Regions from separate parts of the Thauera sp. WH-1 genome, predicted to be linked through region 1. Evidence: predicted binding sites of a transcription regulator. Region 1 holds the regulator's gene; each other region holds the start of a gene.
What was found. The regulator sigma-54, encoded in region 1, starts transcription at its own class of promoters, with help from an activator protein. The targets are predictions, from matches to a motif close to TGGCACGCTTNCTGCTNA.

Region 1 (7,405 bases):
GATACCGAGGGCGTCGAGCGTGCTGCGCGGGTCGAAGGCTGCCACCTTGATGCGCCCGCCGAAGCGAGGCGCATCATGCAGCGCGCGGGCCTCGATCTGGCCCGTCGCGTGCAGGCCGAGGGTGTCGACGGTCAGGCCGGTCACGTTCAGCATGCCGGCGCCGAGGTCGGCATCGACGTCCGCGCGCAGGCTGGCATGAAGCCGGCCGCCGGGTAGCTCCGCCGCTTCGGCGGCCAGGTTCAGCGCCAGGCCGGACAGATTGAGCGTGTCGCGTGCGGGGTCGAAGCGGGCCTGGGTGTCAAGCTCGAAGCGCGTGTGCGGCGTCGCCGGCGCAGACGATGTCGCGCCACGGGACAGCGTGAGTGCGAGCGCGAGCGGAAAGGCGATGCCGGGGCGGATCTCGCCGGCCTGCAGGTCGACATCGTCAAGCGCGTAATGCACGCCAGACTGCAGGTCGGACCAGGTGAGGCGGGCCGAGCGGATGTCCACGCCGCCCAGTGCGAACACCGCCGCGCCCAGTGTGCGCGGTTCGCGGCGGGCGTCGTCCGTGGTCGCGCCGGTCTTGTCCGGCGGGGTGCTCCAGTTCGTGCGGCCGTCGGCGGCGCGCACGAGCTTGAGCTCTAGCCCGTCGATCACGATGCGGTCGATCTCGAGGTCGCCCCGCAGCAGCGGAATAAGGCGCGCACGCGCCTCCAGGCGGTCGATGCGGGCCAGGGGGCCGTCGCCGAAACCGGGGGCGTCGGCGAGCGTCAGGCGGCCGGCCTCGACACCCAGCCAAGGGTAGACCGACAGGCCGAGCTGACCGTCGATCCGGAGCTCGCGTCCGGTATGGCGCAGCACCTCCGCGGACAGGCGTGCGCGATGGTCGTTGGGGTCGAAGCTGAAGCTGAGCCAGGCGGCGAGGCCGGCGAGCAGCAGGATGGTTGCAGCGATGAGGATCAGCAGGCCGCGGACCAGCAGGCTGCGGACCGGACGGCTCATGGCCGCACGCCGTCCTCGTCGCGATCGCCCGTCGGGCTCATCGCCCGCATCTGGCGGTCAATGAATTCCTGCGTCGAGTCGATGCCACGCAATTGAAGAATGGTCGAGCGCACCGCCGCCTCGAGCAGCACCGCGAGGTTGCGCCCGGCGGCGACCGGCAGCACCACGCGCGAGATCTTGACGCCGAGGATGTCCTGCGTCTCCTGCTGCACGGGGAGGCGGGTTGGGTCGCCCGGGCCGGGCTGGCGGCGCTCGAGGTGGCAGATCAGGCGCAGGCGCATCTTGCGCCGGCAGGCGGTCTCGCCAAAGATCGTGCGGATGTTGATGATACCCAGGCCGCGGACCTCGATGAAGTCCTGCAGCAGTTCGGGGCAGCGTCCCTCGAGCACGGTGGGCGCGATGCGTGAGAGCTCGACGACATCGTCGGCCACCAGGCCGTGGCCGCGTGAGATCAGTTCGAGCGCGAGCTCGGACTTGCCCGCGCCCGAGTCGCCGGTGATCAGCACGCCCAGCCCGAGCACGTCCATGAACACGCCGTGCAGCGAGGCCTTCTCGGCCAGCTCGCGCGACAGGTAGAGGCGAAGCTGGTCGATCACGCTGGCCGCCGGATGATCGGTGGTGAAGAGGGCGACATCGTGTGCGGCGCAGATGCCGTGCACGATGTTGGGCACCTCGCAGGCGTCGGCGACGATGATGGCCGGCGGACGTGCGGACAGGATTTCGTTGAGGTGATGCGCGACCTTCTCGTTCGACTGGCGGCGTGCCCAGGCGAGTTCGGCGGCACCGAGGATCTGCAGGCGGGTCGGGTGGATCAGATTGAGGTGGCCCACCAGATCGGCGGGCCAGATGCGTTCTTCGGCCACCGCGATGCGCGCGTCAAGGCGCCCGCTGAGGTGGCACAGCTTCAGGCTGTCGCGGTACGCCTCATACAGCCGCGCGACGCTGGTCTGCCGCATCGGCGCCCCAGTTCATGAACATCTGATGGATGTGGGCCGCGTCCGGTGCGTCGAGCAAGGCTTCGCGGAAATCACGATCGCTGAACATCTGCGCGAGCTCGGACAGCAGCTGCAGGTGGGTTTCGTTCGCCTGCTCGGGAACGAGCAGGACGAACAGCATGTTCACCGGACGCCCGTCCGGGGCGTCGAACTGCACCGGTGTGGCCAGGCGCAGGAAGGCGCCGGCGGCGTCCTTCAGGCCCTTGATGCGGCCGTGCGGAATCGCGATGCCTTGACCAAGCCCGGTCGAGCCGAGTCGTTCGCGGGTGAACAGGCTGTCGAACACGGTGCTGCGACCGATGCCCTGGTTGTTCTCGAACAACAGGCCCGCCTGCTCGAAGACGCGCTTCTTGCTGCTGGCGTCGAGGTCGACCACCACGTTGGAAAGTGGCAGGAGTTGAGATATCAGGCTCATTCGCTGGAAGGCTTGCGCAATAGCTGAACCGCCTAGGTCAGGTGCTGCGTTTGGACGGTCCGGGGCGAGTGGGGCTCGCGTCGTGAAAACGCGCGCATTATAACCACACCCCGGACACGGGGCGGTAACGAAGGCGTCAGACTTCGGGTGCCTGGTGCTTGATCGTTTCGTGGTTGTGGTCGGCCTGCTTCTGCTTGTACTTCTGAACCTGCCGGTCGAGCTTGTCGGCCATCGCGTCGATGGCGGCATACAGGTCGGCGTCGTCGCTCTCGACGAAGATGTCCTTGCCGCGCACGTGCAGCGTGACTTCCGCATTCTGCTTGAGCTTCTCGACCGAGAGGATCACCGCGACACTGGTGACGTTGTCGAAGTGACGGATGACGCGATCGAGCTTGGAAGTCACGTAGTCGCGAATGGCCGGGGTGACTTCGACATGGCGCCCGGTGATGTTGAGATTCATGTTAACTCCTGTTGTTGTCAGATGGATTTGCGCAGACTGACCGGCGGGATATTGAGGGATTCACGGTACTTGGCGATCGTGCGCCGTGCGACCACGATACCCTGCTGGCCCAGAACTTCTGCAATCTTGGCGTCGGACAGCGGCTTCTTGCTGTCTTCTGCATCCACCAGCTGGCGAATCAGCGCTCGAATCGCCGTCGAGGATGCCGCTCCGCCGGTATCGGTGGCGACGTGACTGCCGAAGAAATACTTGAGTTCGAATACACCGCGCGGGCTCGCCATGTATTTTTGCGTGGTGACGCGCGATACGGTGGATTCGTGCAGCTCGAGCTGGTCTGCGATCTCCCGGAGAGTGAGTGGCCGCATCGCCACCTCCCCATGATCGAAGAACTGCCGCTGCTGGTCAACGATGGCCTGAGACACCCGCAGGATGGTGTCGAAGCGCTGCTGGACGTTCTTGATCAGCCAGCGTGCCTCCTGCAACTGGCCGCTGAGCCCACCCCCCTGGCCGCGGTTCTGCTGCAGCAGGCTGGCATACAGGCGGTTGATGCGCAGGCGCGGCATCGCCTCCTGATTGAGGGTGACGGTCCAGCGACCGCGCAGCTTGCGCACGACGACGTCGGGCAGCACGTAGCGCGTCTCCGCGCTCGAGTAGCGCGACCCCGGGTGCGGGTCGAGGCTGCAGATCAGGGCGTGGGCGGCGCGCAGGGCGTCGTCGTCGCAGCCGGTGAGTTTCTTGAGCTTGACGAAGTTGCGCTCGGCGAGGAGCTCGAGATGCTTGTCGACGATCTCGAGCGCGAGCGCGCGGGTGTCGGTCGCGGGCAGCGTGCGCAACTGCAGCGACAGGCATTCCTGCGGGCTGCGCGCGCCGATCCCGGCCGGCTCGAGGTTCTGCACATGGCGCAGGGCGATGCTGAGTTCGTCGAGCTCGACCTCGGACTCCTCGGGCAGCAGCTCGAGCAATTCCTCGAGCGGCTGGTGCAGATAGCCGTCGTCGTCGAGCGCCTCGATCACCAGGCGCACCAGGGCGCGGTCGCGATCCGACAGCGGCGACAGCGAGACCTGCTGGTCGAGGTGCTCGCGCAACGACACGCCGGCCGCCTGCAGGTCCTGGTAATCGACGTCGTCATCGTCCTCGCCGCGGCTCGAGGCGCCGCTGCCCACGTTCGACCAGTCGATGCCCTCGTCCTCGCTGCTGCCTTCGCCGCCTTCCCTGTGTTCGCCGGCCTCGGCGCCGGCGCTGTCGGGCGCCGCCTCGCGCGCCTCGTCCTGGCGCTGCTGTTGCTGCAGTTCGTGCTCGGGCGGGCTGCCCGGCGCGGCAGGGGGCATGAACTCCACCCCATCGCTGTCGGCGCGTTCGAGCATCGGGTTCTCGAGCAGGAAGCGCTCGATCTCCTGGTTGAGCTCGATGGTCGACAGCTGCAGCAGCTTGATCGACTGCTGCAGTTGCGGCGTCAGCGTGAGGTGCTGGGAGAGCTTGAGCTGGAGGCTGGGTTTCATCGTGGTCGGTGTGGGTGCGCACTCACAGGCGGAAATGCTCGCCGAGGTAGACCTGGCGCACGCGCTCGTTGTCGATGATCTCGGTCGGCTTGCCGCTGGCCAGTACCCGGCCTTCGCTGATGATGTAGGCGCGGTCGCAGATCCCCAGGGTCTCGCGCACGTTGTGGTCAGTGATCAGCACGCCGATGCCGCGCTCCTTGAGGAAGCGGATGATCTTCTGGATGTCGATGACCGCGATCGGGTCGACGCCGGCGAAGGGCTCGTCGAGCAGGATCAGGCGCGGGTCGGTCGCCAGTGCGCGGGCGATCTCGCAGCGCCGGCGCTCGCCGCCGGACAGCGACACCGCGGTGTTGTTGCGCAGGTGGTTGATGCCCAGCTCGAGCAGCAGCTCGTCCAGGCGGGCGTTGATCTGTCGCGTCTCCAGCCCCCGCAGCTCGAGCACGGCGCGGATGTTCTCGGCCACGCTGAGCTTGCGGAACACGCTCATCTCCTGCGGCAGGTAGGACAGGCCGAGGCGGGCGCGGGCGTGGATGGGCAGGTGGGTGAGATCGGTGCCGTCGAGCGTGATCTGACCGCCGTCGGCACGCACCAGGCCGACGATCATGTAGAAACAGGTGGTCTTGCCCGCGCCATTGGGGCCGAGCAGGCCGACCACCTGGCCCGGGTCGACCTCGAAGCCGACATCGTGCACCACGGTGCGCGACTTGTAGCGCTTTTGCAGGCCGGCGACCTTAAGCAGACTCATCGAAGGGCTCTTTCAGCAGCTTGCGGATCAGTTCGGGGGCGAAGCCGCGGGTTTGCAGGAAGCGCGCCTGGCGCGCCCATTCGCGCGGGTCGGCCGGCGCGGAGCTGAAGCGGCTGCGCAGCACCTGGCGTGCGCGTTCCAGTTCCGATTCTACGCATTCGTTCTCGATCGCCTGCTCGATCAGGTCACGCTCGATGCCGCGCCGCGCCAGCTCACTGCGCAGCCGGCCGGCGCCGAAACGGGCCGCCTTGCCGCGCACGAAGGCCTCGGCGTAGCGGCTGTCGGACTGCAGGCCGAGCTCGCCCATGCGCGCAATCACGGCGTCGATCTCGTCCGCCTCGCCGTGGGTGGCGAGCTTGCGCGCCAGTTCGGCGCGCGAGTGGTCGCGCCGCGCCAGGTGACGGAGCGCGCGCTCGCGCAGGCTGGGGACGCCCATGGCCGTACCTTGGCCCCGCTCAGGCCTCGGCGGCTGCCGCTGCGGTGGTCGTCACCGCCATTGCGGGCAGGCCGACCGCGGCGCGCACCTTGTTCTCGATCTCACGCGCCAGCGCCGGGTTGTTGCGCAGGAACTCGCGCGAGTTGTCCTTGCCCTGGCCGATCTTGTCGCCCTGGTAGGCGTACCAGGCGCCGGACTTGTCGACGATCTTGTGCGTCACGCCGAGGTCGATGATCTCGCCCTCGCGCGAAATGCCCTCGCCATAGAGGATGTCGAAGTGCGCTTCCTTGAACGGCGGCGACACCTTGTTCTTGACCACCTTGACACGGGTCTCGGAGCCGACCACCTCGTCGCCCTTCTTGATCGTGCCGGTGCGGCGGATGTCCATGCGCACCGAGGCGTAGAACTTGAGCGCGTTGCCACCAGTGGTGGTTTCGGGGCTGCCGAACATGACGCCGATCTTCATGCGGATCTGGTTGATGAAGATGACCAGGGTGTTGGTGCGCTTGATGTTGGCGGTGAGCTTGCGCAGCGCCTGCGACATCAGGCGCGCCTGCAGGCCGGGGAGCTGGTCGCCCATCTCGCCCTCGATCTCGGCCTTCGGTGTGAGCGCGGCGACCGAGTCGACGACGACGATGTCCACGCCGCCCGAGCGCACCAGCATGTCGGCGATCTCGAGCGCCTGCTCGCCGGTGTCGGGCTGCGAGATCAGCAGGTCCTCGATGTTGACGCCAAGCTTTTCGGCGTAGCCGACGTCGAGCGCGTGTTCGGCGTCGATGAAGGCCGCGGTGCCGCCCAGCTTCTGCATCTCGGCGATGACCTGCAGGGTCAGCGTGGTCTTGCCGGACGATTCCGGACCGTAGATCTCGACCACGCGGCCACGCGGCAGGCCGCCGAGGCCGAGCGCGATGTCGAGCCCTAGCGAGCCGGTGGACACGGTCTGGATGTCGCGTTCGACGTTGCCGTCGCCCATGCGCATGATCGAGCCCTTGCCGAACTGCTTTTCGATCTGCGAAAGCGCGGCAGCGAGGGCCTTGGCCTTGTTGTCGTCCATGTAAGTCTTCCCTGTCTGGTTGCTGGATTATGGCACAAAGATTGCATGCGTGCGGTGGCGCACGGCCAGTGCTGCTAGTGTAAGAGCTGTACGGGCATACAGCAAATCAGCGCTTGCCGGCGAGCGCGACTCACGCCGCGGCCGCGATGGCGATCACGCCCTCGAGGGCATGGATGACGGCCTGTCGACGCACCGCCTCGCGGTCGCCGTCGAAGTGTGCGGTGAGCACGCGCGAGACGCTGTCGCGCGCGGCCCAGGCCAGGCACACCATGCCCACCGGCTTGGTCGGTGTGCCGCCGCTGGGGCCGGCGATCCCGGAGACGGCCACTGCGACCTCGGCCAGGCTGCGGGCGAGCGCTCCGGCCGCCATCTCGACGGCGGTTGCCTCGCTGACCGCGCCATGGCCGCCGAGGGTGCGTGCAGACACCCCGAGCATGTCCATCTTGGCCTCGTTGGAGTAGGTGACGAAGCCGCGGTCGAACCAGGCCGAGCTGCCGCCGATCGCGGTCACCGCCTCGGCGATCCAGCCACCCGTACAGGATTCCGCCGTCGCCAGGCGCCAGCCGCGTGCGGCAAGGGTCTGGCCGACGCGCCGGGCGAGGGCTTCGAGTTCGATGTCGGTCATGGCGTCAGCTACCGAACAGGGTGACGAGGATGGCGAGCACGAGCAAGGTGTAGCCGGCGGCGACGAGGTCGTCGAGCATGACACCGAAGCCGCCCTTGAAACTGCGGTCCGCCCAGCGCACCGGAGGCGGCTTGACGATGTCGAAAAAGCGGAACAGCGCCACCGCCACCGCCTGCCACAGCAGCGTGGCGGGGG
Region 2 (7,405 bases), on a different contig from region 1:
CGCCCGCCCGAACCACAGCCATTCGATGCTCGGCGCCAGCGCACAGATCAGCGAGGCGAGCGCGAACAGGCTGGTCATCACGATCAGCATGCGGCGGCGGCCGAAGCGGTCGGCGAGCACGCCCTGCCACAGCACCATCAGCGCCAGCGCGCCCATGTAGGCGGTGAGCGTCTGCTGCACCTCGATCTGGCTCGCCCCGAGCGCCGCACGAATGTGCGGGAAGGCAGGCAGGTAGGTGTCGATCGCGAACGGGCCGATGGCGGACAGTGCCGCCAGCAGCCAGGGCAGCCAGGAGGAATTGGAGGGCATTGAAGCGGCGGGTGGGTGTTGTCGTTATTGTTGCGCTTGCTGGCGTTGAGACCTGGCCCGGAATCCAGCTCATGAGCCGGATGCAGCGCCAACGCCGCGCGCGACCGACCCCGAGCTTACCCCAAGGCGCGCGCCGCGCCGCCCTCAACGCACGTCCACGCTGCGGCGGTATTGGATCGCCTCGGCGACCTGCGCCGCGCCGGGCCGGGCGGCGCCGGCCAGGTCGGCCAGCGTGCGCGCCACCCGCAGGATGCGGTGATAGGCGCGCGCCGACAGGTTGAGCCGCGCCATTGCCTGCTTGAGCAGGGCCGCGCCCGCCGTATCCGGTGTGCAGTGGCGGTCGACCTGGCCCGCCTCGAGCCGCGCATTGACCACCCCCTGGCGCTCGAGCTGGATCGCACGCGCCGCCTCCACGCGCTGGCGCACGGCCTCCGAGCCCTCGCCGGGCGCCGCCGCGACCAACTCCTCATGGGCCAGCGCGGGTACTTCGACGACCAGATCGATGCGGTCGAGCAGCGGCCCCGACACCCGCCCGCGATAGCGCGCCACCTGCTCCGGCGAGCACACGCAGCGCCGCGTCGGATGGCCGGCGTAACCGCAAGGGCAGGGGTTCATCGCCGCCACGAGCTGGAAGCGGGCTGGGAATTCCGCGCGCCGACGCACCCGCGACACGGTGACCGCGCCGGTCTCGAGCGGCTCGCGCAAGGCCTCGAGCACGCGGCGGTCGAACTCGGGCAGTTCGTCGAGGAACAGCACGCCGTGGTTCGCCAGCGAGATCTCGCCCGGCCGCGGCGTCGCCCCGCCGCCCACCAGCGCCGCGGCCGAGGCCGAATGGTGGGGCGCACGAAATGGCCGCTGGCGCCAGTGCGCCGGATCGAAGCGGCCTTCGAGCGAGAACAGCGCCGCGCTCTCGACCGCCTCGTCCTCGCTCATTGTCGGCAGCAGGCCCGGCAGGCGCTGCGCGAGCATGGATTTTCCGGTGCCGGGCGGGCCGAACATCATGATCGAGTGCGCACCGGCCGCCGCCACCTCGAGCGCGCGACGCGCCTGCAGCTGGCCGCGCACGTCAGCCAGGTCGGGCACGCCCGCCCGCGCAGCGGGCTGCAGGGCGGCGGCCGGCTGCACCGGCAGTGCCACATGGCCATTGAGGTGGGCGCACACGGCGAGCAGGCTGGCGGCCGGCAACACCCGTGCGCCCGAGGCGAGCGCCGCCTCGGCGGCGTTGTCGGCAGGCAGCACCAGTGCCCGGCCGCCACGCGCGGCGGCAAGCGCCACCGCGAGCACGCCACGCACCGCGCGCAGATCACCGGTCAGCGACAGCTCGCCGCAGAACTCCGCCGCTTCCAGGCCCTGCCCCGCCACCTGCCCGGACGCAACCAGGATGCCGACGGCGATGGCGAGATCGAAGCGCCCACCCTCCTTGGGCAGGTCGGCGGGTGCCAGGTTGACCGTGATGCGGCGCTGGGGGAATTCGAACTGCGAGGTCTGGATCGCCGCCCGCACGCGATCGCGCGCCTCGCGCACCTCGGTGTCGGGCAGGCCGACCAGGCTGAAGGCAGGCAGGCCGTTCGCCAGGTGTACTTCGACCGTGACCTCGGGCGCATCGAGGCCGGCAAGTGCGCGGCTGCGCACGAGCGCGAGGGACATGCGGTTCTCCTGAGCAGGCGGGACGCCAGTCTAGCGGAGAACGCAGTAATGACAAAAGGATAAGCCGGGCAGCGCGGACACGCCTGCCCGGCGTACGCGACTCAGTCGCTGCGGTCGGTCCGGTCGGCGTCCTCGGCGAGCAGGCGCTCGAGCTCCGCCACGCGCGCCTCGAGTTCGGCGAGCTTCTTGCGCGTATGCGCCAGCACCTCGCGCTGGACCTCGAATTCCTCGCGCGTGACCAGGTCGAGCTTACCCAGGGCGCCGCCGAGCAGGGCCTTGGCGTTCTTTTCAATGTCCCGGACCGGGCTGTTGGCGGCCAGTTCGGACAGCTTGGCGCCGATCTCGTCGAGGATGCGTGGAGTGCTCATGGTGGCTTGCGGCAAGGGTTGTGGATGCGGCGAAGTCTAGCACGCCGCCCCCGATGCACCAGAAACAGGCCTGCCCCCTACCGTGCGACGCACCAGACTGGTGCATGGAGGGCCATTCTCGTGCATGAAATCGTGCGGCAGTGCAGCAAACGCCCCCCGTGCGCGTGCATCGCAGGCCTCGGAAGCCTTGCTGGACAAGGCTTTTAGGAAGCTGGCACACACCCTGCTTAGGGATACCCGTCAAAAACTCTAAACCACCCGTCAGGAGCTCACCATGGGCAAGACCCTTCTCGCTACCGCCCTCACCGTCGCCGCCGCCCTGCCCGTGGCAGGCACCGCTCACGCCGACGGCCCGATCAGCGCCAACCTCACCCTCACCACCGACTACGTCTTCCGCGGCATCAGCCAGTCGCAGGGCAAGGCGGCGCTGCAGGGCGGCCTCGACTACGCCCACGAGAGCGGCCTGTACATCGGCACCTGGGGCTCGAACGTGGGCTGGGTGGATGACATCGCCAAGACCAACAACAGCCTCGAGCTCGACCTCTATGCCGGCTATGCCGGCGAGGCCGGTCCGCTGTCCTACGACGTCGGTGTGCTCCAGTACTACTACCCGGGCGACAAGATCGCCGGCACGCCGTCGCCGGACTCCACCGAGCTGTACCTGGCGCTGGGCTGGGAGTTCCTCGAGGTGAAGTACTCGCACGCGATCTCCAAGCACCTGTTCGGCTGGACCGGCACGAACGGCGAGAAGACCCGCAATAGCAACTATGTCGAGCTCAACGCCGAATACGAGATCGCACCGACCTGGTCGCTGTCGGCCCACGTCGGCCACCAGCGCATCCGTCGCAACAGCGACGCCTCGTACACGGACTGGGGTCTGGGCATCAGCAAGGACGTCGGCTTCGGCACGGTCGCCTTCAACTACTCCGACTCCGATGCCGACGGCAGCTGCGCGCTGAGCCAGCCCTACTGCTTCGGCAGCAACGGTAAGAACGCAGCGGGCGATCACTACGTGCTGTCCTTCAGCAAGGAATTCTGAGCCTTCACGATGTCCCGGCTCATCCGCGGATGAGCCGGGTGCAAGCCAACTTCACAGAGGTGGACCAACCATGAAATTCATCGCCGCCATCATCAAGCCCTTCAAGCTCGACGAAGTGCGCGAGGCGCTGTCCGCGATCGGCGTACAGGGCATCACCGTCACCGAGGTCAAGGGCTTCGGCCGCCAGAAGGGCCACACCGAGCTCTATCGCGGCGCCGAATACGTCGTCGACTTCCTGCCCAAGGTCAAGGTCGAAGCCGCCGTCTCCGACGACCTCCTCGACCAGGCCATCGAGGCCATCGAGAAGTCCGCCGCCACCGGCAAGATCGGCGACGGCAAGATCTTCGTCTTCGATCTGGAACAGGCCATCCGCATCCGCACCGGTGAGACCGGCTCGGACGCGTTGTAAGGGAGAACGAAAATGAAAAGACACTTTGCATTCCTGCCGGCACTGCTGCTCGCCGGCGCGTCGGGCGGCGCCTTCGCCCAGGAGGCGGTCGAGGCCGCAGTCGAGGTCAACAAGGGCGACGTGGCCTGGATCATGACCGCGACCCTGCTCGTGCTGATGATGGCCCTGCCCGGCCTGGCACTGTTCTACGGCGGCCTGGTGCGCGCCAAGAACATGCTATCGGTGCTGATGCAGGTGATGACCGTGTTCTCGCTCAACGCCCTGTTGTTCGCGATCTACGGCTACAGCCTGGCCTTCACCGAGGCCACACCCTTCATCGGCTCGCTCGACAAGGTCTTCCTGTCCGGCGTCACCATCGACTCGCTCGCCGACACCTTCACCGAGACCGTGAAGCTGCCCGAGTTCGCCTTCATCGCCTTCCAGGCCACCTTTGCCGGCATCACCGGGGCGCTCATCGTCGGCGCCTTCGCCGAGCGCATGAAGTTCTCCGCGGTGCTGATCTTCTCGGTGATCTGGTTCACCTTCTGCTACCTGCCGATCTGCCACATGGTGTGGGGCCCGGGCGGCTACCTGCTCGAGGACGGCGCGCTCGACTTCGCCGGCGGCACCGTGGTGCACATCAACGCCGGTATCGCCGGCCTGGTGGGCGCCTACATGGTGGGCAAGCGCATCGGCTTCGGTCGCGAATCGATGGCGCCGCACAGCCTGACGCTGACCATGGTCGGGGCCTCGCTGCTGTGGGTGGGCTGGTTCGGCTTCAACGCCGGCTCCAACCTCGAGGCCACCTCGGGCGCGGCACTGGCCTTCATCAACACCTTGTTCGCCACCGCCGCCGCGGTGCTGGCCTGGTCGCTGGGCGAAGCGCTGATCAAGGGCAAGCCCTCGATGCTGGGTGCGGCCTCGGGTGCGGTCGCCGGCCTGGTTGCCATCACCCCGGCCTGCGGCTCGGTCGGCCCGATGGGCGCCATCATCATCGGCCTGCTGTCCGGCTTCATCTGCCTGTGGGGCGTCAATGGCCTCAAGCACATGCTGGGGGCGGACGACGCGCTCGACGTGTTCGGCGTGCATGGCGTGGGCGGCATCGTCGGTGCCATCCTCACCGGCGTCTTCGCGGCCCCGTCGCTGGGCGGCACCGGCGGCGAAGACTTCGCCATGGGTGCCCAGGTGTGGATCCAGACCTGGAGCGTGATCGTGACCATCATCTGGTCGGCGGTGGTGGCCTTCATCGCCTACAAGATCGCCGACCTGCTCGTCGGCCTGCGGGTGCCGGAAGAGGAAGAGCGCGAAGGCCTCGACATCACCGCGCACGGCGAATCGGCCTACCGCGTGTAATCGCCCCTCAAGCACCTGCGGGACCGTGCTCCTGCGGTCCTGTTTCGAACGGCGCCCTGCGGGGCGCCGTATTTTTTGGTTCTTCGCGTAACCTGGCGGAGCTCGTGGCCGAAGCCCGGCATGTGGGCATCTGGGCCGCCTGAACACGCGACCTGCGCGGATACTGGCCCACACGGCGGCTTAGGGCTTCCTCGCGGTGCCGCCCCGCTGACTACTTTTCTCCCTTCTCCGCCGCGTGGCGCGCTTCGATCTCGCGACGGATGCGCTCGATCTCACGCGCCTTCGCCTGCGGTGTGCCCCACGCCGGCGGCTGCGCCTGCGCCTCGGCCCTCGCCTTCTCGCGCGCCGCGATCGCCTGGCGCCGTCGCTCTTCGGCCTGGCGCAAGGCCTCCGCCTGCGCCCGCTCGGCCTCCTCTTCGCGCGCGATGGCACGCTCCATCATGATCGGCGTCGGGCACGGCGCCAGCTTCGCCGCCGCGCCGTACTCGTCGACCATGCGCCAGGTCTCGCGGCGGGCAAACTCGGCCACCAGCGGCAGGTTCAGCGCCTGGAACACCGGGACCCAGGACTCCACCTCGCCCCCTTCCGCACCCTCGACGCGCACCCGGCGCCGCACCGACAGCTGCGGATTGAACTGGTACCAGCCCTGCTCCACGCGGCGGAAGAGCTGGCGGTTGTAGGCGTAGTCGCGTGCGACCTCGTTTCGCGCCAGCACGCTGGAAAGGTGCTGGCGCTTGTTGCGCTCGGCGCGCAGCACGCTGCCCGGCAGGTGCTGCCACGCATCGAGGATCGCCTGCGCCTCGAAGGCGGCCAGGAAACGGCGCTGCGGCCGGGTGAAGCGGCTGCGGAACAGCACCCACAGCGTCTGCACCAGGAAGTACTCGGCGTGATGGCGGTCGATGCGCACCAGGCGTTCGCCGGTGTTGAAGTCGATGCGCGCCGGCGCGACGCGCTCGAACACCGCGGCGAGCGGCCCGCGCGCATGGGCCGGGTCGCGGAAGGATTCGCGCAGCGCCCAGTGCAGCGCGTTCCAGCCGTAGTGGTCGGTGGCCTCGGGGTCGGCGCCGCGCTCGAGCAGCGCGTCGACCAGGGCGACGTTACCCGCGGCCGCGGCGGCCATCAGCGGCGTCTGGTTCATCGGCAGGCGGTGATCGACACCGTGCTGGTCGCACTGGCGCAGCACGTCCTTGAAGCTGCGGCCGAAGTACGGCATCCAGGTCTTGCGGCCGTGGGTGCCCAGCTGGCGCTCGAAGGCGCGCGCGGCGGCAAACTCGCCTTCCTCGGCGAGCAGTCGCGCGAGTTCCGGCTCGTCGTGGCAGGTGGCGTAGTCGTACAGTTGCTGGCGGTGCTTGCTGCCGGGGGCGCGCTCGCGGAAGGTCTTCACCAGCAGCTCGCGCAGCCGCACCTCGTCAGTCACCGGCCACGGCACCGGGCTCTGGCGCAGGATGTCGCGGCGGATGGCGTCGGCCTGTTCCTGCTTGCCCTGCAGCTCGAGCTTGCGCGCCTCCTTCTGCCAGTCCTCCAGCGTCGATTTCGCCGCCGCCAGCTTCACCGCGCCGCCCTCGGCCAGGCCCAGCAGGCCGAACAGCGGGTGCGCGGTATCCGACTCGATCACGTACAGGTTGCGGATCGCGCGCGTCAGCGCCACGTACAGCGCATTGACGAAGAACTTGTACACCTCCAGCGACTTGTCTTCCTTGTCGCGTGCGCGGCGGTATTCCAGGTTCTCCACCGCCAGGTCGGCCGCCTCGACGCCATCGACGATCTCGGCGAAGTCCTTGCGATGGTCGGAGACGAAGCGGTACAGCACGATGTTGTCGTACTCGAGCCCCTTCGCCTCGTGGATCGAGAACAGCAGTGGGGTGGCGAAGCGCTTTCGCGCCTCGGCCTTGTCCTCGTCGCGCATCACCAGCACGGCGAAGCGGGTGGACTGGCGCACGCTTTTGTCGAGCTCGCGCAGCGCGGCGTCCTTGTCCGCCATCAGCACCACCTCGCCCGGCTCGCCGCCGATCGCATCGACCAGGAAGTTGCTCTCGCGGTCGATCGAGCCGAAGCGGCGATGCTTGATCTTGAGCAGGGTGTTGGCCACCCGCGTGGCCTCGCGGCCGTTGCGGAAGTTGGCAGTGAGCACCGCCAGCTCCTGCCGCCGCGCGAGCTCCGGGTCACGCCAGAACAGGCTCTTCACCTGGCTCCAGGAGAAGAAGTTGGGATGCACGATCTGGTTCGAATCGCCGCATAGCAGGAAGTGGCCGGGCTTCTTCAGCGTCGCCAGCACCAGGTCGAGCTGCGCCGGGGTCAGGT
Region 3 (7,405 bases), on a different contig from region 1:
GCCTCGAGGCAGGCCCCGGTGCGCAGGTCGAAGTGGTTCTTGTACAGCGGCGAGGCGACGACCAGATGCTCGCCGAGGTTGCCGACCAGGCCACGCGACAGCACGCTGGCGCCCGAGCGCGGGTCGATGTTGTCGATGGCATGGACGCTGCTGTCGCCGATGCGGAACACGGCGACGTGGCGGTCCTCCACCAGCGCGCACACGCCGGTGCCGGGCAGGATGTCGCCGAGCTTGCACACGGCGGTCCACTTCAGTTCTTCGCTGCTCATGGGGGCTCTCCTCGCGGGGCTCATGCTTCCACCTCGGCGCTCTCGACGGCCGGGTGCTCTTCGGCGCGTGCCGGGCGGATCTGTCCGCGCTCCTCGACGAAGACGATACGCTGGTCGGCGCGCGGGTCGTTGATGAAGGTGCGGAAGCGCTTGCGCACCTCGGGGTCGGTGATCGCGGTCTTCCATTCGCACTGGTAGGTGTCGACCACGTGCTGCATCTGCTGCTCGAGCTCGCTGCAGATGCCCAGCGAATCGTCGATCAGCACGGCCTTCAGGTAGTCGAGGCCGCCTTCCAGGTTGTCGCGCCAGGTGCTGGTGCGCTGCAGGCGGTCGGCGGTGCGCACGTAGAACATCAGGAAGCGGTCGATCAGGCGCACCAGGGCGGCCTTGTCGAGGTCGGCGGCGATCAGCTCGGCATGGCGCGGCTTCATGCCGCCGTTGCCGCACACGTAGAGGTTCCAGCCGCGCTCGGTGGCGATGATGCCGACGTCCTTGCCCTGGGCCTCGGCGCATTCGCGCGTGCAGCCGGAGACGCCGAACTTGATCTTGTGCGGCGCGCGCAGGCCCTTGTAGCGGTTCTCGAGTTCGATCGCCAGGCCCACCGAGTCATCCACGCCGTAGCGGCACCAGGTGCTGCCGACGCAGCTCTTGACCGTGCGCAGCGCCTTGCCGTAGGCATGGCCGGACTCGAAGCCGGCGGCGATCAGCTCTTCCCAGATCGCAGGGAGCTGCTCGACGCGGGCGCCGAACAGGTCCACCCGCTGGCCGCCGGTGATCTTGGTGTACAGGCCGTACTTCTTCGCCACCTGGCCGACCGCGATCAGCCCCTCCGGGGTCACTTCGCCGCCGGGCATGCGCGGCACCACCGAGTAGGTGCCGTCCTTCTGGATGTTGCCGAGGAAGTAGTCGTTGCTGTCCTGCAGGCTGGCAAGCTCGCCCTTGAGCACGAAGTCGTTCCAGCACGAGGCGAAGATCGAGGCCGCCGTCGGCTTGCAGATGTCGCAGCCCAGGCCCTGGCCGTGGCGCGCGAGCAGGTCCTCAAAAGTCTTGATCTCGCCGACACGGACCAGGTGGTAGAGCTCCTGGCGCGAGTAGGGGAAGTGCTCGCACAGGTGGCGGGTGACCGTCATGCCGAGGCGGGCCAGCTCGGCGTTCATGATCTGCGTCACCAGCGGCACGCAGCCGCCACAGCTGGCACCGGCCTTGGTGCAGGCCTTGAGCGCGCCGATGGTGGTGGCGCCGTCGCCCACCGCGGCGCAGATCTGGCCCTTGCTGACGTTGTTGCACGAGCAGATCTGGGCGGACTCGGGCAGGGCGTCGGCACCGAGGCCGGGCCTGGCCTTGCCGTCGCCGGCGGGCAGGATCAGGAACTCGGGGTCGGCCGGCAGCGCGAGGCCGTTGAGCGCCATCTGCAGCAGCGTGCCGTACTCGTCGGCATTGCCGACCAGCACCGCGCCGAGCAGGCGCTTGCCGTCCGCGCTGACGACGATCTTCTTGTAGATCTGCTTGCACTCGTCGGCGTAGCGGAAGCTGCGGCAGCCCGGCGTCCTGCCGTGGGCGTCGCCGATGCTGGCCACATCGACGCCCATCAGCTTGAGCTTGGTGCTCATGTCGGCGCCGCCAAACGCGGCCTGGGCATCACCGGCCAGCTGGCGGGCGGCGATGCGCGCCATGTCGTAGCCGGGCGCCACCAGGCCGAAGGTCTGGTCGCGCCAGGCCGCGCACTCGCCGATCGCGAGGATGGCCGGATCGCTGGTGCGGCAGTGGTCGTCGACCGCGATGCCGCCGCGGGCGCCGACCGCCAGCGCGTTCTGGCGCGCCAGCTCGTCGCGCGGACGGATGCCGGCGGAGAACACGATCATGTCGGTTTCCAGGTGGGTGCCGTCGGCAAACACCATGCGGTGGCGGGCGCTGCGGCCGTCGGTGATCTCGACCGTGTTGCGCTCGGTGTGCACCTGCACACCCAGAGCCTCGATCTTGCTGCGCAGGATGCGGCCGCCTTCGTCGTCCACCTGCACCGCCATCAGGCGCGGGGCGAACTCGACGACATGGGTCTCGAGGCCGAGGTCGCGCAGCGCCTTGGCGCACTCCAGGCCGAGCAGCCCGCCGCCGACGACGACGCCCTTGCGCGAGGTCGCGCCGGCCGCCTTCATCGCCTCGAGGTCCTCGATGGTGCGATAGACGAAGCAGTGTTCGCGCTCGCTGCCCTTGACCGGCGGCACGAAGGGGTAGGAGCCGGTGGCCAGCACCAGCTTGTCGTAGGGCAGGGTGACGCCGTCCTGCGTCGTCACCGTGCGCGCACGGCGGTCAATGGCCGCCGCGCGGCTGCCGAGGCGCAGCGTGAAGCCTGCTTCGTCGAAGAAGCCGGGCGCGACCAGCGAGAGGTCTTCCGCCGTCTTGCCGGCGAAGAATTCGGACAGGTGCACACGGTCGTAGGCCATCCGTGGCTCCTCGCACAGGACGGTGACCTCCGCAGCGGGGATCTGCAGCTGGCGGAGCTCCTCGAGGAACTTGTGGCCGACCATGCCATGGCCAACGAGAACGATCTTCATGCTGGTATCACTCATTCGGCCCTGCGTACGGCCTGGTGACACCTGGGCACGGGCTTGCCCGGCTCAAGCATGACGGCCCCCGCAGGACGCGGTTCGACATCGGTTGGAATTGGCCGGCGGATCGCGCATCGCGAGCCACCGGCCCCCACCGGCGTTGGCGGAGGCTGCCCTGCGTCGCGTCGTCGCTGGCGCAGGTATGGGTCAGTAAAGCAGGGACCGTGCCAGGGTGCAGATGCCCTGGATCAGGCCGTTCTCGCCCTGGCGGCGCGCACTCGGGGGCAAATGATGCACCGCAACGGTGCCGCTGCTCACCAGGGTGGTGCGAATGCAGGCCGCCGCGCACGTGGGCTATGCTTCCAGTCCTCGCCTTCGGCCCTGGGAGGCCCGCATGGAAACCCCGGATACGATCCACGCCTTCTGGTTCGGTACCGCCGCCGATGACGATGCGGTGATTGCGCAACAGTCGGCGCTGTGGTGGCGCAAGCAGGCCGACGTCGATGCGCAGATCAGGCAGCGCTTCGCGCCCTGGGTCGCGCGCGCGGCGGGTGGCGAACTCGACGCCTGGCTCAGGGATGCGCGCGGGCGGCTGGCGTTGATCCTGCTGACCGACCAGTTTCCGCGCAACATCTGGCGCGGCGAGGCGGCGGCCTTCGCCTTCGACGTGCTGGCCCTGCGCTGGGCGAAGGAGAGCTTGCGTCTCGGGCTGGACACGGCGCTGCGCGCGGTCGAGCGGGTCTTCATCTACCTGCCGCTGGAACATTCCGAGGACCTGGGCGACCAGCGTGAAGCCGTGCGCCTGTTCGACCAGCTCGCCGCCAGCGTGCCGGCGCACGCCAAGGCCAGCTTCGACGGCTATGTCGACTACGCCCGCCGCCACCTGGCCGTCATCGAGCGCTTCGGACGCTTTCCGCACCGCAATGCCGCGCTGGGGCGCGAGACGAGCCCGGACGAAGCCGCCTTCCTGCAGCAGCCCGGCTCGTCCTTCTGAGCCCGCACCGGCAGGCGTCGGCCACGCGCGGCAAGGGGCGGTGTGGGGTGGAGCGTGGGGTGGGCACTGCGCCACGAATCCGACCCGCCGGGCGGCGCTCCCGCTAGAATCCGCCCTGTATTGCTTCGGGGTGCCCGCGATCAGCGCGGGAGAATCGGGAAGGCGGTGCCAATCCGCCGCGCGCCCAGCGCCGTGAAGGGGATTGTCCGGGCAAGGTTCGCCCAGCCACTGGTCCGCAAGGACCGGGAAGGCGCCCGGACGAGAGGATCCGTAGCCGGAAGACCGGCCTCGAAGTGTTCTGCACAGCCGCCTGGTCGGCGGCTGTCTCCTGCTCGACGACAAGGGGAATACTTCATGAGCAGCCCGACGCAGGCGCATTTCGCGCCGCTGTGCGACAACGCGCGTGAGCGTTTCGAGAACGACGCGCCTACCCGTTTCCAGACCGACCCGCAGTTCAGTGCCGCCGAGCGCGACGCGGTGCACCGCGCCATCCACACCCGCCGCGACGTGCGCGGCGAATTCCGCCCCGACCCGATTCCCGACGCGGTGCTTGCGCGCGTGCTCACCGCCGCCCATCACGCGCCCTCGGTCGGCTTCATGCAGCCGTGGGACTTCATCCTCGTGCGTTCGCGCGAGGTGCGCGCGCGGATCCACGCCGATTTCCTCGCCGCCCATGCCGAAGCCGAGCAGATGTTCGACGCGGGCAAGCGCGCCACCTACCGCAATCTCAAGCTCGAGGGCATCCTCGAGTCGCCGCTCAACCTGTGCATCACCTGCGACCGCCGCCGCCACGGCCCGGTGGTGATCGGCCGCACCCATATCGGCGCGATGGACATCTATAGCGCGGTGTGCGCGGTGCAGAACCTGTGGCTCGCCGCGCGCGCCGAGAACCTCGGCGTGGGCTGGGTCAGCATCCTGCATGAGCAGGCGCTGCGCGAGGCGCTTGGCATCCCGCCCGAGATCATCCCGATCGCCTACCTGTGCATCGGCTACGTGAAGGACTTTCACGCCCGCCCGGAGCTGGAGAGCGCCGGCTGGTTGAAGCGCATGCCGCTGACCGAGCTGCTGCACTTCGATGGCTGGCGCGGGCCGGCCGACGCTGCCGGCGAGCAACTGGCCGAGGCGATCCGCCAGGTGCAGCCTATCGCGCGTTGACCCAGGTCAACGCCGGTGCAGCTTGCTGAAGAATCATGATTTCCGCGAGCGCGGGCTCGCGATCCTGCCGATGGCCCAACCCCGATTCTGCGGATCCCGCTGCGCGGCTCGCAGGCGATGATGGCCACGAACCGGCCGCCGCGCCGGTTCGCCCACCATCATTCCAGAGGAGACCCATCATGCAGTGGACCGACCCCGCGTATTGCGACATCCGTCTCGGCTTCGAAGTCACCGCCTACGTCTACGTGCGCTGACGCCTGCGAGCCCGGCCGCCCGCGGGCGGACCGGGGCCTGCCAACCCGCAGCCGAGGCCCGCATGACCGCCACCGCGACCCCGAACCCGCCCGACGCGGACGAGCGCTACGCGCTCAACCCGATGTACCTGTTCCGCTGGGAGCCGACGCAGGACTCGCACGTCCTGCTCTACCCCGAGGGCATCGTCAAGCTCAACCAGACCGCTGGCGACATCATCGAGCGCTGCGACGGCAATCGCACCGTCGCCGAGCTGATTGCCGACCTGCAGCAGCGCTACCCGGGCGACGACGCGCGCGTCGCCGAGGGCGTATACAAATTCCTGGAGGTGTTCCGTGCCAAAGGATGGATCCGTCGTCAGGCTTGACGGGCAGGGCAAGCCGCTGTGGCTGGTGCTCGAGCTCACCTATCGCTGCCCGCTCAAGTGCCCGTGGTGCAGCAATCCGGTCGACTATGCCCGCGATGGCAAGGCCGAGTTGTCCACCGACGAGTGGAAGCGCGTGCTGCGCGAGGGACGCGCGCTCGGCGCGCTGCAGCTCGGCTTCACCGGCGGCGAGCCGCTGCTGCGCGACGACCTCGAGGAGCTCGTCGCCGAGGCCAGCGCGCTCGGCTACTACACCAACCTGATCACCTCCGGGGTGGGCCTCAACGAAGAGCGCCTGCTCGCGCTCAAGGCCGCCGGCCTCAAGCAGATCCAGCTCTCGCTGCAGTCGAGCGAGCGCGAACTCACCGACACCCTGGTCGGCGCGCGCGCCTTCGACCTCAAGATCCGGGTCGCGCACCTGATCAAGGCCCACGGTTTCCCGATGGTGCTCAACGTGCCGGTGTTCCGCCACAACATCGGCCAAGTCGAGGACATCCTCGCGCTCGCGGCGGACATCGGCGTCGATTACCTCGAGTTTGCCAACATCCAGTACTACAACTGGGCGCTGTTGAACCGCGACGAACTGCTGCCGACCCGCGCGCAGCTGCAGGCGGCCGAGCGCGCGGTGCAGGCCGCACGCGAACGGCTCGGCGAGCGCATGACGATCTACTTCGTCATTCCCGACTACTACGAGGGCCGGCCCAAGGCCTGCATGAACGGCTGGGGCGCGATCCACCTCACCATCGCCCCCGACGGCGCCGCCATGCCCTGCCAGGAGGCGCGCATCATCGACGGGCTGGATTTCCCCTCGGTGCGCGACCACAGCCTGGCCTGGCTGTGGAACGCATCGCCCACCTTCCAGAAATTCCGCGGCGACGAATGGATGAGCCCGACCTGCCGCAGCTGCGACGAGAAGGACAAGGACTTCGGCGGTTGCCGCTGCCAGGCCTTCCTGCTCACCGGCGATGCCGCCAACACCGACCCCGCCTGCTCGCGCTCGCCGCATCACCACCTGATCACCGCGGCGATCGAGAAGGCGCAGTCCCCCGCGCGCAGGATCCAGCCGCTGGTGCTGCGCAACGAGGGCAACTCGCGCCTGCTCGGCGCCGCTGGCGGCTGCGGCAGCGCGGCGGGTTGCGCCACACCGGCGCCGGCGCGCGAGGATCTGGCCCTTGCCACCGTGGAGTGCGGCCATGTCTGACTGGCTACTGCACGTGTTCGATTCCGCTGCCGTGACGGTGGGCCTTGGCGTCGCCCTCACCGCGGCCCTGGCGCTGTTGCTGCGCCTCGTGATGTGAGGCGGCGCCGACCATGGACATGCTGTTCGAAGTCGCCGCGCGCTGGCTGCACTTTCTCGCTGCGCTGGTGTGGGTGGGGCACAACTATGCCACCGCCGTCACCCGTTCGCGCTATGTGCCCCTGACCGCGGCCGACCTGTCCGACCCCGACAGCCCGCGCCAGCGTGCGCTGATGCAGCGCGAGCATGGCGCCTTCCGTTATGCCTCGCTGGTGGTGCTGGGCAGCGGGCTGGCGATGCTGTCGGAGCGCGGCTGGCTGGCCGAGGCGCTCAGCCTGCAGGGCAGCCTGGTGCCGCTGGGCGTCGGCATCTGGCTGGCGCTGATCATGGTGTGCAACCTGTGGTTCGTGCTGTGGCCGCACCAGAAGCGGGTGCTCGGCTTCGTGCCGGCGCCGCTCGAGGAGCGCCTGCGCTGCTCGCGCATCACCTTCCTGTCGGCGCGGGTGAACACCATGCTGTCGATCCCGGTGCTGTTCTTCATGGCCAGCGGCGCGCATGGGCTGGCGCTCTATGTCTGAGGCCTTTGCC

Region 2: the regulator sigma-54 is predicted to act here: its motif matches at 2,537-2,554, upstream of ACMV5O_RS16240 (TorF family putative porin).
Region 3: the regulator sigma-54 is predicted to act here: its motif matches at 3,028-3,045, upstream of nirB (nitrite reductase large subunit NirB).

What each region holds. Positions count from the first base shown of each region.
Region 1 covers NZ_JBLQGP010000004.1:64,995-72,399, forward strand. The annotation lists gene ACMV5O_RS05880 (AsmA family protein) at 1-981, opposite strand, end outside; gene hprK (HPr(Ser) kinase/phosphatase) at 978-1,937, opposite strand; gene ptsN (PTS IIA-like nitrogen regulatory protein PtsN) at 1,906-2,391, opposite strand; gene hpf (ribosome hibernation-promoting factor, HPF/YfiA family) at 2,528-2,851, opposite strand; gene ACMV5O_RS05900 (RNA polymerase factor sigma-54) at 2,869-4,350, opposite strand; gene lptB (LPS export ABC transporter ATP-binding protein) at 4,373-5,095, opposite strand; gene recX (recombination regulator RecX) at 5,082-5,531, opposite strand; gene recA (recombinase RecA) at 5,551-6,585, opposite strand; gene ACMV5O_RS05920 (CinA family protein) at 6,716-7,210, opposite strand; gene ACMV5O_RS05925 (phosphatidylglycerophosphatase A) at 7,215-7,405, opposite strand, start outside.
Region 2 covers NZ_JBLQGP010000018.1:22,924-30,328, reverse strand. The annotation lists gene ACMV5O_RS16255 (multidrug effflux MFS transporter) at 1-309, opposite strand, end outside; gene ACMV5O_RS16250 (YifB family Mg chelatase-like AAA ATPase) at 454-1,956, opposite strand; gene ACMV5O_RS16245 (accessory factor UbiK family protein) at 2,058-2,324, opposite strand; gene ACMV5O_RS16240 (TorF family putative porin) at 2,599-3,363, shown strand; gene glnK (P-II family nitrogen regulator) at 3,434-3,772, shown strand; gene ACMV5O_RS16230 (ammonium transporter) at 3,785-5,104, shown strand; gene ACMV5O_RS16225 (ankyrin repeat domain-containing protein) at 5,316-7,405, opposite strand, start outside.
Region 3 covers NZ_JBLQGP010000011.1:132,138-139,542, forward strand. The annotation lists gene nirD (nitrite reductase small subunit NirD) at 1-269, opposite strand, end outside; gene nirB (nitrite reductase large subunit NirB) at 290-2,821, opposite strand; gene ACMV5O_RS12485 (DUF924 family protein) at 3,210-3,809, shown strand; cobalamin riboswitch at 3,921-4,115, shown strand; gene bluB (5,6-dimethylbenzimidazole synthase) at 4,164-4,964, shown strand; gene pqqA (pyrroloquinoline quinone precursor peptide PqqA) at 5,144-5,218, shown strand; gene pqqD (pyrroloquinoline quinone biosynthesis peptide chaperone PqqD) at 5,281-5,583, shown strand; gene pqqE (pyrroloquinoline quinone biosynthesis protein PqqE) at 5,552-6,781, shown strand; gene ACMV5O_RS12510 (hypothetical protein) at 6,892-7,395, shown strand; gene serC (3-phosphoserine/phosphohydroxythreonine transaminase) at 7,388-7,405, shown strand, end outside.